Regions from separate parts of the Pseudarthrobacter sp. YAF2 genome, predicted to be linked through region 3. Evidence: riboswitches for the same ligand, from Rfam matches in the RefSeq annotation. Region 3 holds a riboswitch; each other region holds the start of a gene.
What was found. Region 3 has a riboswitch for cyclic di-AMP ahead of AB4Y79_RS09780 (M23 family metallopeptidase). Riboswitches for the same ligand answer to the same signal wherever they lie in the genome.
Positions count from the first base shown of each region.

Region 1: another riboswitch for cyclic di-AMP. It lies ahead of AB4Y79_RS19370 (hypothetical protein); the one in region 3 lies ahead of AB4Y79_RS09780 (M23 family metallopeptidase).
Region 2: another riboswitch for cyclic di-AMP. It lies ahead of AB4Y79_RS06205 (LysM peptidoglycan-binding domain-containing protein); the one in region 3 lies ahead of AB4Y79_RS09780 (M23 family metallopeptidase).
Region 4: another riboswitch for cyclic di-AMP. It lies ahead of AB4Y79_RS04500 (glycoside hydrolase family 16 protein); the one in region 3 lies ahead of AB4Y79_RS09780 (M23 family metallopeptidase).

Region 1 covers NZ_JBFRDA010000021.1:84,831-88,412, forward strand. Annotated here, with positions in the region: gene AB4Y79_RS19365 (ArnT family glycosyltransferase) at 1-1,840, shown strand, start outside; cyclic di-AMP (ydaO/yuaA leader) riboswitch at 1,988-2,148, shown strand; gene AB4Y79_RS19370 (hypothetical protein) at 2,154-2,861, shown strand; gene AB4Y79_RS19375 (glyoxalase superfamily protein) at 2,924-3,325, opposite strand; gene upp (uracil phosphoribosyltransferase) at 3,371-3,582, opposite strand, start outside.
Region 2 covers NZ_JBFRDA010000004.1:152,104-155,685, reverse strand. Annotated here, with positions in the region: gene AB4Y79_RS06210 (coiled-coil domain-containing protein) at 1-993, opposite strand, end outside; cyclic di-AMP (ydaO/yuaA leader) riboswitch at 1,250-1,420, shown strand; gene AB4Y79_RS06205 (LysM peptidoglycan-binding domain-containing protein) at 1,424-2,260, shown strand; gene AB4Y79_RS06200 (protein adenylyltransferase SelO) at 2,362-3,582, opposite strand, start outside.
Region 3 covers NZ_JBFRDA010000008.1:22,860-26,441, forward strand. Annotated here, with positions in the region: gene AB4Y79_RS09765 (DUF3027 domain-containing protein) at 1-112, shown strand, start outside; gene serC (phosphoserine transaminase) at 187-1,317, opposite strand; gene AB4Y79_RS09775 (metal-dependent transcriptional regulator) at 1,589-2,290, shown strand; cyclic di-AMP (ydaO/yuaA leader) riboswitch at 2,409-2,639, shown strand; gene AB4Y79_RS09780 (M23 family metallopeptidase) at 2,652-3,473, shown strand.
Region 4 covers NZ_JBFRDA010000003.1:117,372-120,953, reverse strand. Annotated here, with positions in the region: gene AB4Y79_RS04505 (glycosyltransferase) at 1-308, opposite strand, end outside; gene AB4Y79_RS04500 (glycoside hydrolase family 16 protein) at 443-1,432, opposite strand; cyclic di-AMP (ydaO/yuaA leader) riboswitch at 1,545-1,717, opposite strand; gene rpsF (30S ribosomal protein S6) at 2,077-2,382, shown strand; gene AB4Y79_RS04490 (single-stranded DNA-binding protein) at 2,456-3,031, shown strand; gene rpsR (30S ribosomal protein S18) at 3,158-3,397, shown strand; gene rplI (50S ribosomal protein L9) at 3,415-3,582, shown strand, end outside.

The DNA.
Region 1 (3,582 bases), on a different contig from region 3:
GGCGGCCTGGTTCTTCGGCTCCTCGGACGCTGCCAACTCCATCACCGTGGACAAGCCACCGGCGTCCCTGTGGATCATGGGGTTTTCGGTCCGGATGTTCGGCCTGAGCTCATGGAGCATCCTGGTTCCCGAAGCCCTGATGGGCGTCGGCACCGCCTTGCTGCTGTACCTGGCTGTCAGGCAGGCGGCGGCGCCGGCCACCGGTGACCCGCGGCTCGCCCACCGGGCAGGGCTGCTGGCCGCCGTGGTGCTGGCCCTGACGCCGGTGGCCACCCTGATGTTCCGGTTCAACAACCCGGACGCCCTGCTGGTGCTGCTCATGACCGCTGCCGGGTACGGGGTGCTCCGCTCCATCCAGGAGGACCGGCTGCGCTGGCTCCTGCTGGCAGGGGTCTTCCTGGGCTTCGGGTTCCTTGCCAAGCAGCTGCAGGTCCTGCTGGTGGTCCCCGGGTTTGCGTTCGCCTACCTGGTTGCGGCGCCGGCGGAGCTGGGCAGGCGGCTGCTGCACCTGCTCGCCACCGGTGCGGCGATGGTTGCCGCGGCCGGCTGGTGGCTGGCCGTCGTCGAACTCATCCCGGCGGCGGACCGTCCGTTCATCGGCGGTTCGCAGGACAACTCCATCCTGGAGCTGACCCTCGGCTACAACGGCCTGGGCCGGCTGACGGGCGACGAAACCGGCAGTGTGGGTGGCGGCAACGGCTGGGGCATTCCCGGCCTGCTGCGGATGTTCAACAGTGAATTTGGCGGCCAGATCGCCTGGCTGCTTCCCTCCGCCCTGATCCTTGCTGCGGGCCTGCTGTGGCTTGGGCGGCGGGCGCCACGGACTGACGCCGTCCGGGCCTCGGTGATCATCTGGGGTTCCTGGGTGCTGGTGACCGGGTTGGTCTTCAGTTTTATGGCGGGCATCATCCACCCGTACTACGCGGTGGCATTGGCACCGGGGATCGCCGGGCTTGCCGGCCTGGGCCCGGTCCTCCTCTGGCAGCACCGGCGGCAGGCCGCTGCGGCGGCCCTCCTCGCGGCATCGGTGGCCGCGGCAGCCCTGATGGCCTTCACCCTGCTGGGTACCACGTCCGCCTATGGTCCGTGGCTGCGCTGGCTGGTGCTGGCTGCAGGCCTGGCGGCCGCGGCAGGGATTGGGCTGGGCAGGTTCATTCGCCTGCGCTCGGTTCAGCGGACGACGACGGCGCTCGCCATTGCGGCATCGCTCGCCGGACCGCTGGCGTTCTCCATCTCGACGGCGGCGACGGCGCACAGCGGGGCCATTGTCAGTGCAGGGCCGGCGACATCGTTCGGCGGCCCGGGTGGGTTCGGCGGAAACCGGGCCGGCGGGTTTGGTGCGGGCGGGAGTGCCCGGCAGTTCAGCGGCCAGGCCGGGGCAGGCCAGGCCGGCGCAGGCCAGACCGGGGCAGCCCCGGGCGGCGCAGGCCAGACTGGACAAGGCCAAGGTGCCGGCGGTGGCCGAGCCGGCGGGATGGGTGGCATGGGTGGCCTCCTTGGTGCGCCCACGCCGTCGGCCGAGCTCGTGGCCGCACTCAAGGACGGTGCCTCGAACTACACCTGGGCCGCGGCAGTGGTCGGTTCGAACAATGCCGCCGGTTACCAACTGGCCACGGAACTGCCGGTAATGGCTGTGGGCGGCTTCAACGGCACCGACCCCTCCCCCACGCTGGAACAGTTCCAGACGCTGGTATCGGAGGGAAAAATCCACTACTTCATTGCCGGCGGGACCATGATGTCCAGCAGCGGTTCGGACGCCTCCACCCGGATTGCGCAGTGGGTAGCATCTACCTTCCCGTCGCAAAGCATCGGCGGGACCACGGTCTACGTCCTGGCGTGATAATCGGTCACGGGGGCAGCCCGGCAGCAAATCGGCGCGCCAGGAATCGTGACTTCCGTTACCCAAATGTGACTTATGCGTGATCTTCCTGTACCGTCGATTGGGTGCGGTCCCCGTTCGGGCCGCATATCCCGGGTTGACGCCAAGCTCTGCCGCTTCCCGGATTCCGCTTGAGCAACGGCAGAGGCGGGGGACCCACCGTCCCGGGCATTGATTGCCCTTGGGGTTAAGCCAGCACGTGTTTGTTCCGTGCGGCCGGATGCCCTCATCCGAACCCGACAGCTAACTCCGCAGGTGTGAGAGGCGATCAATCATGTCTAAATCCATGGCAAAACCATGCCTGCAAACCAAGGCAAAACACCGGGCCAAACCCCAGCCCGCCAAAAAGACCACCCTGGGCCGGCGTACTGCAGTCCTCGCGGCATCCTGCGCGGTGCTGGTTGGCGTTGGCGCGGCAGGCCAGGCGACCACCAGCATGACCCAGGCGTCGTCCACCGGGTCAAACTCTTCAAATTCGGCGTCGGACGCTCAAATGAGCATCGAGAAGAGCGAAATCCGGTCCAGCCCGGCCGCGAATCCCGCTCCTTCCGCCATCAGCGTGGCGCCGCAAGCGGCCGAGCCGGCTCCTGCGCCCGCACCCGGCGCCCCGGCAGCTGTAGCACCCGCCCCGGCGCCGGCCCCCGCACCCGCTCCTGCCCCCGCCGTCGCGGTTAACGATCCTGCGGGCGCCCAGGCCTATGCCGCCAGCCAGCTGTCTTCCTTTGGCTGGGGACCGGACCAGATGCAGTGCCTCCAGACGTTGTGGACCAAGGAATCCGATTGGACCACCACGGCCACCAACGCCAGCAGCGGCGCGTACGGCATCGTCCAGTCGCTGCCCGCAGAGAAGATGGCCAGCGCAGGCGCCGACTACCTGACCAACTACCGCACTCAGATCAACTGGGGCCTGGACTACATCAAGAAGAGCTACGCCTCACCCTGTGGCGCATTGAACTTCCACCTGGCACACAACTGGTACTAGGCAGCACCGCACCAACGCAAAACCGCGGGCCGCGTCACCATGATGCGGCCCGCGGTTTTGCGTTAACCGGCGTCCTGCGCGGCGTCCTGCCCGGCGTTCCGCCACGGGATGTACTGGACAGACCACCTGTTGCCGTCCGGATCGGCGAAGTGCAGGAAGTGGCCCCACTGCTGCACGTCCACGTCGCTGACATCCACGCCGTTGCCCTTGAGCTGGCGGTGGGCGGCCTGGATGTCGCTGACCACCAGCTGCAGGTTGGAACCGGTGCCGGGCGGAGCGTCGGTGAGCCCTTCGCCGATGCAGATGGAGCAGGCAGAGCCGGGCGGCGTCAACTGCACGAAGCGGATCGAATCCGACGGTCGCTCGTCGTAATCGGCGTTGAAGCCAACCTTGTTGACGTAAAAATCCTTGGCGCGGTCCACATCGGACACAGGGACAAAGACGAGTTCAAGTTTCCAGTCCATCCGCACAGGCTAGCGGCGGGTAACCGGCGTGGAAAAGGGCCGGTGCTACCCGGCGATGCCGTACAGGCGGTCGCCGGCGTCACCCAGGCCGGGAACAATGTAGGACTTTTCGTTGAGCTTCTCGTCAATTGAAGCCAGGACGATGTGTACGTTGGCCCCGGACAGTTCCTCCTCCAGCCGGGCCAGGCCCTCCGGGGCGGCCAGCAGGCAGATGCAGGTGACGTCGGAAGCACCGCGCTTGAACAGGAACTTGATGG
Region 2 (3,582 bases), on a different contig from region 3:
GGGGACGGAAGGAACGACGACGGGCGGCGGGCTTGGCACGGCCGGCTGCGGCGGACTGCCGGGAACCGGGACGGCCGGCGGGGCCGGGTTTGCCGCGTTGCCGGCCGGAGCGGCGGGCGCGGGTTTGGGCTGCCGGGCTGCGGCCGCGGCTGCCTGCGCTGCGGCTTCGGCCTGCTGGCGGGCCTGTTCCGCAGCAGCGGCGCGCTTGGCTTCCTGGGCTGCTTCATAGGCAGCCAGCGCCGCCTGGCCCTGGCGGTACTCTCCTTCGAGGGCCGCCGTCGTTCCCTTCAGCGAGGCCAGCTGGGCAGTCAGCTCGCTGCTGTGTTGCTGTTCGTCACTGACCTGCCGGGCGAGTGTGTCCTGGGCGGAGCGGGCCGCGTCCAGTTTGGTTTTTGCTTCCCCGGACAGGCGTTCGCGTTCACTGCGGGCCGCCTTTTCCTGCTCCGCCAGCGAAGCGGCAACCTTGCCGGCGGCCGCCGCTTTGTCCACCAGTGCCGCCGTTTTGTCGCCCACGAGCTGGACGAGGTTGAGCCCCTGGACGCTGTTTTTCTCCAGGGCATCCAGGGCCACGAAGAACCCGGCATTGGTCCCGCCCGTCTTATACGACTGGACGGCAAGGGCGCCGATTTCCTTGCGATACTTGGCCAGTTCGTCGCTGGCGCGGGCGGCCTGGGCGGACAATGCATCCACCCGCGTTGATGCCGCCTGCAGCTCGGCGTCGGCTGCGGCATAGTCCGCGGCCGCCCGGACGGCGGCGTCACCGGCCGCCTCCGATTGGGTCTGGAGACCGCTCAGCAGCCCGTTGATGGTGGTGATCTCCGCCGCTTTCGCCGCTTCAGAAGACTGCGCCTGCTGCACGTCGGCCCAGGACGGGTATCCACCTGGCGGCGGCGGCTCGTCCGCGGAGGCAGGCAGCACCGTCGTCGCGGCCACCGCGATAGCGAGCAATCCCCCCATCAGCGGGGACTTGGGCATGGTCACGAACAGGCGCATAGTCCCGAAGCATACCGGCGACACGCCGGGGCGGAAAGGCGGCCGTGCCCGCTTTGTTACCCTGAGAGGCCGCCACCCGGTCAACCTCGGGCTAATGCCGGGCGATGCGCCATATCCAATCGTTTGCAGAATACGAGAGACAAAGCTCGTATGTTATCTAAACGTGACAATTGCGGTGTCGGCGGGTTATGGTCTTCTGGTGTCCCTCCCAAAACGGGACATTCCCATCAGTTTGCCGAGCCCTGCCGCTGATCACGGGATTCAACCGCTTTCATGCTGGCAGGGACGGGGGAACCAAGTTTCCACGACCTTTTGAGGTCTTGGGGTTAAGTCGAACAGCTCCTCCGCCCACTGCGGAGAGGTGTTCGGCCGGGTATCTCCAACCCGAACCCGACAGCTCACCCCGCAGGCATGGGAGAGGCGATCTATCGTGTCAAAAAATCTCACCACTGCCCGCCACCGCGCGACTCCGGCCCGCTCCATTGCGCTCGAGGGCCTCGCCGTGACCGCCAAGTCGCAGGCCCGTTCGCTGGGCCGTCCGGCACTCGCGGTTGCGGCCGCGTCCGGCATTGCCTTCGGGGTCGGCGCCCCGGCCCACGCGGGCGTGACTGGCGCGGACACTACTGACCAAACTACTGTCCAGGCCGCCGCAGCGCCGGCAGCTGCTCCGGCCGCCGCGGCAACAACCGTGCACACCGTCGTTTCCGGGGATACGCTCGGTGCGATTTCGGCAGCGTACGGGGTCAGCCTGAACAACGTCCTGGCTGCCAACGGCCTGGGCCTGTCGTCCATCATCTACCCCGGCGACCAGATCCAGATTCCCGGTGCAGGCTACGTGGCAGCACCTGCTCAAGCCCCTGCAGCGGCGCCAGTCCAGGCGGCAGCCGCCACCGCACCTGCGAACACCGGCATGAACATGTCCTACGCTTCCGTTACTCCGGTGGCTTCCACCACTGGCACCGGGACCGGGGCCGCCATCCTGTCCTCCGCCTACAGCCAGATCGGTGTGAGCCAGGACTGCACTGCCATGGTCGAGAAGGCCCTGCGCTCGGTTGGCAAGAGTGTCGGCGATCTGGCCCCCACCCAGTTCTTCCAGTACGGCAGCGTGGTCGGCAGCCCGGCACCCGGCGACCTGATCATCACCTCGGGCCACGTGGGCGTATACGCCGGCAACGGCCAGGTTGTGAGCGGCGGCGTCAACGGGTACACCACGCAGGTGCACTCCATCAGCTGGCTCAGCGGCTACTCAGTGGTCCGCGTAGCCTAGGCCTTCGCGCAGCGAAGCAGGCTTCTCACAGGAGGGCGGCAGCCGGGTTTTCCGGCTGCCGCCCTCCTGTCGTCCTGCTGCTGGCCTCATTCCGTGGCGGATCAGGTCCCGCAAAAGGTCATGTAGGCGCCGAAGTCCTCCGGGGCGCCTTCCGTATAGCGCTCCAGCCCGGTCCGCTCGGTAAAGGGATCGGTGACGGCCTCGAGCAGGCGGTGCAGCGGGGCCAAGTCTCCTTCCGTGCCGGCAGCGAGGGCTTCCTCTACCAGGTGGTTCCGCGGAATGTACGCCGGGTTCACACTGTCCATCAGCCCCGCATCGGGTTGCAGTGCCAGCCACCGCTCCGCCCAAGCGTCGAAGGCGGCCAAGTCCAGCACCATCCCGCGCACGGGCCGCAGGTCGCCGCGGGCGGCCCGGCCAAGGTTTCGGAAGAACAGCGTGTAATCCACCGGGCCGTCCTTGAGGATGGCGACCGCGTCATCGACAACGCCGGACGCGGCGTCGTCGCTTCCGTTGCCGCCGGCAAGGCCCAGTTTGGTTTTCATGCCGCCCGTCCACGCCTCGCTGTACTGTCCACGGAATCCGCCGAGCACCTCCACCGCGGGAGCAACGGCCTTCTCCTGGTCCTCGTCGATGAGCGGGAGCATCGCCTCGGCAAGACGGGCAAGGTTCCATTCAGCAAGGACCGGCTGGTTGGCGTAGGCGTAGCGTCCGCTGACGTCGATGGAACTGTAGACGGCCGCGGGATTGAAGGCGTCCAGGAAAGCGCACGGGCCGTAGTCGATGGTTTCCCCCGAGATGGTCATGTTGTCCGTATTCATGACCCCGTGCACGAATCCCACCAGCATCCACCGGGCCACCAGCCCGGCCTGTGCCGAGACGACGGACGAGAACAGTGCCAGGTAGGGGTTTGGGGCTTCGGCGGCGTGCGGATAGTGCCTGCTGATGGCGTGGTCCGCCAGCCGTTTCAGGAGGTCCATGTTTTCCGTGGCCCGCGCGTATTGGAAGCTGCCGACCCGCAGGTGGCTGCTTGCCACCCGCGCCAGGACAGCACCGGGGAGCATGCCCTCGCGCCGGACCTGCCGCCCCGTTGCCACCACGGCGAGCGAGCGGGTGGTGGGTATTCCCAAGGCGTGCATGGCCTCGCTGACAAGGTACTCGCGCAGCATGGGCCCGACGACGGCCCTGCCGTCCCCGGCGCGGGCGAAGGGGGTGCGCCCCGAGCCTTTGAGATGGACGTCCAGCAGGCGGCCGGTGCGGTCCGTAACCTCCCCCAGCAGGAGCGCGCGTCCGTCGCCGAGCAGTGGCGAGTACCCGCCGAACTG
Region 3 (3,582 bases):
GGATGAGCAGCAGCAGGAGCCTGAACAAGGGCGGCAGGATGAGCCGTCCGCAGTGGAGCAGGGCCCAGCGGATGAAGAGCCTGCCGACGACGACGCGGAGCCTGGGGACTAGGCAAGGACTTACAGCCAACAAGCAAAAGGCGCCGTCCGGTTAACCCCGGGCGGCGCCTTTCGTTTGTTCTTGGACTACTTGCGCAGCTCGCCCACCACGTAGTCGATGCTGGACAGCAGCGCCGAAACGTCGCTGGGCTCGATGGCCACGAAGGTGGCGATGCGCAGCTGGTTGCGGCCCAGCTTCCGGTAGGGCTCGGTGTCCACGATGCCGTTGGCACGCAGGACCTTGGCCACGGTGGCAGCGTCAACGGACTCGTCGAAGTCGATCGTGGCGATGACGTTGGAGCGTTCCTCCGGGTTGGTGACAAACGGGGTGGCGAACTCCGAAGCGTCAGCCCAGCTGTAGATGCGGCCGGCGGAATCGGCGGTCCGCTTTGATGCGAAGTCCAGGCCGCCGTTGGCGTTCAGCCACTGGACCTGTGCGTCCAGGGTCACCAGCGTGGACAGGGACGGGGTGTTGTACGTCTGGTTCAGCCGCGAGTTGTCGATGGCCGTCTGGAGATCCAGGAAATCGGGGATCCAGCGGCCGCTTGCCTTAATGCTGGCGGCGCGCTCGAGGGCGGCGGGGGAGAACAGGCCAAGCCAGAGGCCGCCGTCGGACGCGAAGTTCTTCTGCGGGGCAAAGTAGTAGACGTCGCTCTCGGCAACGTCCACGTCCAGGCCGCCGGCAGCGGAGGTGGCGTCCACCAGGACCAAGGCGTCCTGGTCCGCGCCCTGCACCCGCTTCACCGGGGCGGCGACGCCCGTGGAGGTCTCATTCTGTGGCCACGCATAGACGTCCACGCCGGCTTCAGCCTGCGCTGCGGGACGGGTGCCCGGCTCGGACTTGATGATCGAGGAAGCTTCCAGGAACGGTGCCTTGTTGGTGGCGGAGGCAAACTTCGAGCCGAACTCGCCGAAGGAGAGGTGCTGGGCCTTCTTCGCCACGAGGCCGAAGCTGGCGACGTCCCAGAAAGCGGTGGAGCCGCCGACGCCGAGGACTACCTCGTAGCCCTCGGGGGCACGGAAGAACTGGCTCAGTCCTTCGCGGACGGAGCCCACCAGGTTCTTGACGGGGGCTTGCCGGTGGGACGTGCCGAGAATGGTCTTGGACGCAGCGGACAGGGCATCTATCTGTTCCGGCCGGACCTTTGAGGGGCCGGCCCCGAACCGCCCGTCCTGGGGCAGGAGGTTGGCGGGAATCGTGATGCTGGTGTCGCTCACAGGTGCTCCATTCGGCGGGGACGAAAGCTGTGGTCCGGGTGGTGGGCGGCCGGGAGCCGGCCATGGCTGCAGTGCAAACCTCCCCCAATTCTGCCTGAAGCGCACGGGGTGGCGGGAGCGGGCTGCGTCAATGTCCAGCCAATGAGACGCCGCACGCGTCCGCGCCTATTCGGACTAAATCAAAATAGGCTAAACTTTCCCCGGACTACGTCGCGGGAAGAGGCGATACGGTGGGACAACGCAAGGTACTGCGCTCGAGGAGCTGAGCTGGATGACGGATCTGATCGACACTACGGAGATGTACCTCAGGACCATCCTGGAGCTTGAGGAAGAAAACATCGTTGCCCTCCGGGCCCGTATCGCCGAACGCCTGCGCCACTCGGGACCCACCGTTTCCCAGACGATCGGCCGGATGGAGCGCGATGGCCTGGTTGTCGTCTCCGGTGACAGGCACCTGGAACTGACCGACACTGGCCGCAAGCGTGCCACCGAGGTCATGCGGAAGCACCGGCTGGCCGAACGCCTGTTGGCCGACGTCATCGGGCTGGACTGGGCCTACGTCCACGATGAAGCCTGCCGCTGGGAACACGTGATGAGCGAACGGGTGGAGCGGCGGATCTACGAGATGCTGGACCATCCCACTGAGTCGCCCTACGGCAACCCCATCCCCGGCCTGGCCGCCTTGGGCGGGCAGCCCGGGCCCGGCTTCGGTGACGGCGCCATCAGCCTGGTGGAAGCAATGAAGGCCTACGGGCCTGCGTCGGGAGTGACCATCAGCCGCCTGGCGGAACCGATCCAGGTTGAACCGGAACTGCTGACCCAACTCGACGAAGGCGGCATCCGGCCCGGCGCGGCAGTGTCACTGGAACGCGTGGGTGACTACATTTCGGTGCGGGTGGCAGGAATCGAGGGGGCGCTGGAGCTTCCGCCCGAGGTTGCCGCGCACGTCTTTGTCGCCGTGAACCAGGCCTGACGCCCGCTTCTTGTACCCCACGCAGGGGTTTCCACACAAAGATAACGGAATTGTTACCCAGGGTCTTAAGCCCCTATAGTGGAAGCCAGCGTTGATACTTAAGCGTTACCTGATCCGGAGCCGAGCTCTGCCAGCGGACCAGGTGTACGAGTCGTTACTGGCAGAGGCGGGGGAACCACAACCGGCAGCGGGGGACTGCCTTGGGGTGAAGTCCGTCAGCAGCAAGCCTCTCCAGTGAAGGATTCTTCCGGGAATACCCCTGCGCAGAAGTTTGCCCATGGCGGACCGGGTCTTTGATCTCTCTGACCCGAATCCGACAGCTAACTTCGCAGGCGATTCCAGAGAGGAACCCTTCTTGACCATGCAGACCTCCCGGGGCCGCCGTCGCGCGGCCGGCCCCCCTGAGGCACCCCGGGTTGTCGAAGTCGCCGCTGCGGAGCGCCCCCGTGACCCGCAGCGGGATGCGCGCCGCCGCAGGGGTCCATTCCGGCAAATCACCGACTTTGCTGCGGCCAGCGGCATCGGCCAGAAGGCTGGCATCGCCCTCGCCGCCACCGGCCTTGTGCTGACCGTGACCATGCCGGCCACAAGCCCGGTCATGGCGACGGACGCAGCCGGCACAGTACCCCAGGCTGCCTCCTCCGTCAGCCCCCAGCCCCAGATTTCCGCCGATGTAGGCGCCCAGATCGACTTCAGCCGCTCGGCCGTCGTGACGCAGGCAGACCCGGACGGAAAGCTGAAGCAGCTGCTGAGCGCCCAGTCGGCCGGGTCGGTGAGCCGGGCCGCCTCCGCCGGAACCCTGGCTGCCCCGCTGGCATCCCTCGTTACCGCTTCACCCTTTGGCTACCGGGTCAGCCCCATTACCGGAGGCACCGGAGACTTCCACCGCGGGCAGGACTTCGTGGCACAATGCGGGACGCCCGTCCTGGCAGCCGCGACAGGAACCGTGACCTTCGCCGGCTGGCACCAGTTCGGCGGGGGAAACCGGGTGGTCATCGACCACGGCAACGGCCTGGAGACCACGTACAACCACCTCTCGTCCTTCAACGTCAAAGTGGGCCAGACGGTCTCCCGCGGCGAAGTCGTGGCGCTGAGCGGGACCACCGGTGCTTCCACCGGCTGTCACCTGCACTTCGAGGTGCAGGTCAACGGCGAAGTGGTCGATCCCATGGGCTGGTTGTAACCGAATGATTGCGCACTCTCAGATCCCAGTGACTCGCCGTGACCTGAATGTGACATTGAAGCAAAACTGCTGTACCGTCTAACTCGCGTCAACTTTTCCGAAGTTGACG
Region 4 (3,582 bases), on a different contig from region 3:
TTGCTGCCGGACAAGGTGGCGGCCGCTGCCCGCGCCGAGGGGGTGGAGCGCCGGTGTTTGCCCAGGCCCGTGAGGCCGCCCAGGGAGCGCGCAAAAGCGGACAGATCTCCCCGTTGGGCAATTTCGTGGACGGTCGCGCAGCGGGCCCGGATTTCCGCCGGTACCGGGACGGGGCCGGAAAACGTCAGCAGGGTGACGGCCACATCTGCGGGAAGGTGCAGGATCACTTCGTACGGGATCATGGAGCTTCCGTCGCCGAGTTGCGGGTCCCGGTTTGGCACGCTTTCAGTCACGTACAGGAGCTTCATTGCAAGAGTGTACTGGATCACACTCGGGCGGCAGGGGTTGCTTTGGGCAACTTTGTGGGGAACCGCAGGAAGCCAAAAAGGGGCGACGGCGGGAGGTCCCCGCCGTCGCCCCTTAAACCGAAGCGCGTGGCTGGCTACTGCCAGGCGCGTACGTAGTCCACCAGCAGCTGGGACTGCGGGCCGTAGACCGGGTTCGTCGACGAAGAGCCGACGTTCAGGACGATGTACTGCGGGGCGTTTCCGTCGTCCGTCGGGTAGGACTTGACCTTCACGCCGTCGAAGTAGACGTCGGAGGAGTTGGCCATCCGGTGCAGGCCGAAGGTGTGGTACTCGTTGGCCCAGTTGCCGCCGACGGTGCCTTGGTTGTGTGCGCCCGAGCTTGAATGGTAATTGACCGTCATCTTCCCCTGGAGGACTTCCGCGATGTCGTTCTCGCCGGTTGCGGGCCACGACTGCCCGGTGGTCCAGAACGCCGGCCAGTTGTACAGGCCGTTGGCGTTGCCTGGGAACTTGATGCGGGCCTCCACGTACCCGGTGGTGAACTGGTAACCGGTGCCGGCCCCGCCCTTCGGGTTGGTGGACACCAGGGACCCGGACGAGGACGAGGCAAGGCTGAGGGCCAGGTTGCCGTTGCCCACGGAGACGTTGGCGGGGCTGGTGGCCGCCTTATTCATGGTTCCGCAGTTGGGGGCGAACCAGCAGTTGGACCACTTTGCGCTGTCCAGGCCGGAGCCGTTGAACTCGTCGGCGAAGGTCATGGTCCAGTTCCCGGGGACGCCCGCGGGCATGGGCGTCCCGCTGTTGGCCAGCTGTGCCGCGGCGGGCGCCACGACGATGGGGGACTGCGGGGCCGGAGCCGCCGCGGCGGGGGCCGGGGCAGGAGCAGGAGCAGCAGGTGCCTGCGCGGGAGCCGGCTCCGGGGCGGGTGCGGCGGCCGGTGCCGGGGCGGGGGCCGGAGCGGACGAGGCCGGAGTGGAAGGGGAGGCCTGCGTCTGGACTTCGCTGCCGGCGTCGGCGGCGCTCGCCACCCGGGAGACATCTGCAGTCTCGTTGCCGTTGGCCAGGCCGAGGCCCAGGGTCGCCGCGCCGAGGATGGCTGCTGCAAGGCCGGCGGCCAGGGGCAAGCGGCGGCGGGAATCTGTGGATGTCAGAAACGGCCGGCGCCTGGCCGTTGTGGTCTCATTTTGATAACGGTGCGCGCGTTTGGCGCTCGCTTTGCGGGATGCGGGCATGGGAATTACCTCTCAACGCCTGCGGAGTTAGCTGTCGGGTTCGAATGTTGCCACTCGGCCGCTCGTTGCGGCTTCACCCCGAGGGCAGGCGGAAGCCTTACCCGTGACGCTTGGGTCCCCCGCCTCTGCCTGGAACCTGGGGATCGCGGAAGCGGCAGAGTTGGGCGTCTTCCGGATTGGGGCCGGCTGGGGCGGCCCACTCGAAGACCGTACACGAAAATCCACGCAGAATCACAATTGGGTAACGGAAGCAACATCACGGGCGTGGCGTGCCGCCCGATCGCCGCGCGGGCCTTTAGGGGGTGCCGGACTGCTCGCGTTATCCACATATGGGCCAGCGGGGCTGCTGCTGCCACACCACGCGGCTAGCCTCGAGTCAAGCGCGAATCGCCTATCAGGTCCAGATGCACTAGGATATTGAAGTCTGTGCTGCGTCCTGCCTCCGTACCGGTGGCAAGGCACTGCACGGAATCGCAAATGAACCTCCTGTTACGGAAATGCCGTAACCGCTTAGCCCAAAGGAGGTGGGTTCACATATGCGTCCTTACGAATTGATGGTAATCATCGACCCCGAGGTCGAAGAGCGTACCGTTGAGCCGTCGCTTCAGAAGTTCCTGAACGTCATCACCAACGATGGTGGAACCATCGAAAAGGTTGACATCTGGGGCCGTCGCCGTCTGGCTTACGACATCAAGAAGAAGTCCGAAGGTATCTACGCCGTGGTGAACTTCACCGCCAAGCCGGAAACCGCCAAGGAACTTGACCGCCAGCTGTCTCTTAACGAGACCATCATGCGCACCAAGATCACCCGCCCCGAAGAGCAGAAGGTTGTTGCTGAGTAATTCAGCACCGGTTTTCATTCTTTACCCCGCAGGAAACGCACTCTTCACCCAGGATCGAACAAGGAGGCAGTAGATGGCAGGCGAGACCACCATTACGGTCATCGGTAACCTCACCAATGACCCGGAATTGCGGTTCACACCGTCCGGTTCGGCAGTAGCGAACTTCACCATCGCTTCCACCCCCCGCACCTTTGATCGCCAGTCCAACGAGTGGAAGGACGGGGAGACCCTGTTCCTCCGCGCCGCTGTATGGCGTGAAGCTGCCGAGAACGTCGCCGAATCCCTGACCAAGGGAATGCGCGTGATCGTGACCGGTCGCCTGAAGAGCCGTTCCTACGAAACAAAAGAAGGCGAAAAGCGCACCGTAATCGAGCTTGAGGTCGACGAAATCGGCCCCAGCCTGCGCTACGCCAACGCAAAGGTCAACCGCACCCAGCGCTCCGGCGGACAGGGTGGGGGCGGCTTCGGCGGCGGCAACGGCGGCGGTGGCTTCGGAGGCGGCAACCCTGGTGGAACCCAGGGCGGCAACTCCGGTGGAAACTGGGGCGGCGGCAACCAGCAGGCTGCACAGGATGATCCCTGGGCTACGCCCGGCGTGTCCAATGCAGGCGGCTGGGGCAACGGCCCCGATTCCGAACCTCCCTTCTAAAACCCAAACAACGGCCCGACGCCGGGACTGCCCGGGAGCCGCAAGGCACCCAAGGTTTTGCCGCCGTCGGACCACCACCATCCCGTGGATCAATATCCACGGGCTCCCTAGAATAGGAGCTCCACGATGGCTAAGGCTGAACTCCGTAAGCCCAAACCAAAGTCCAACCCCTTGAAGGCCGCTGACATCACTGTCATCGACTACAAGGACGTAGCATTGCTGCGCAAGTTCATCTCCGACCGCGGAAAGATCCGCGCCCGTCGCGTCACTGGCGTCACGGTGCAGGAACAGCGCAAGATCGCCCAGGCAATCAAGAACGCCCGCGAAGTTGCTCTGCTGCCTTACTCCGGCGCTGGCCGCGGCTAAGGAAGGGATTAACTAACATGGCAAAGCTCATTCTGACCCACGAAGTAACCGGTCTCGGTGCCGCTGGCGATGTTGTCGAGGTCAAGGACGGTTACGCACGTAACTTCCTGCTGCCCCGCGGCTTCGCCCTGACCTGGACCAAGGGTGGCGAGAAGCAGGTTGAGTCCATCAAGGCTGCCCGCGCC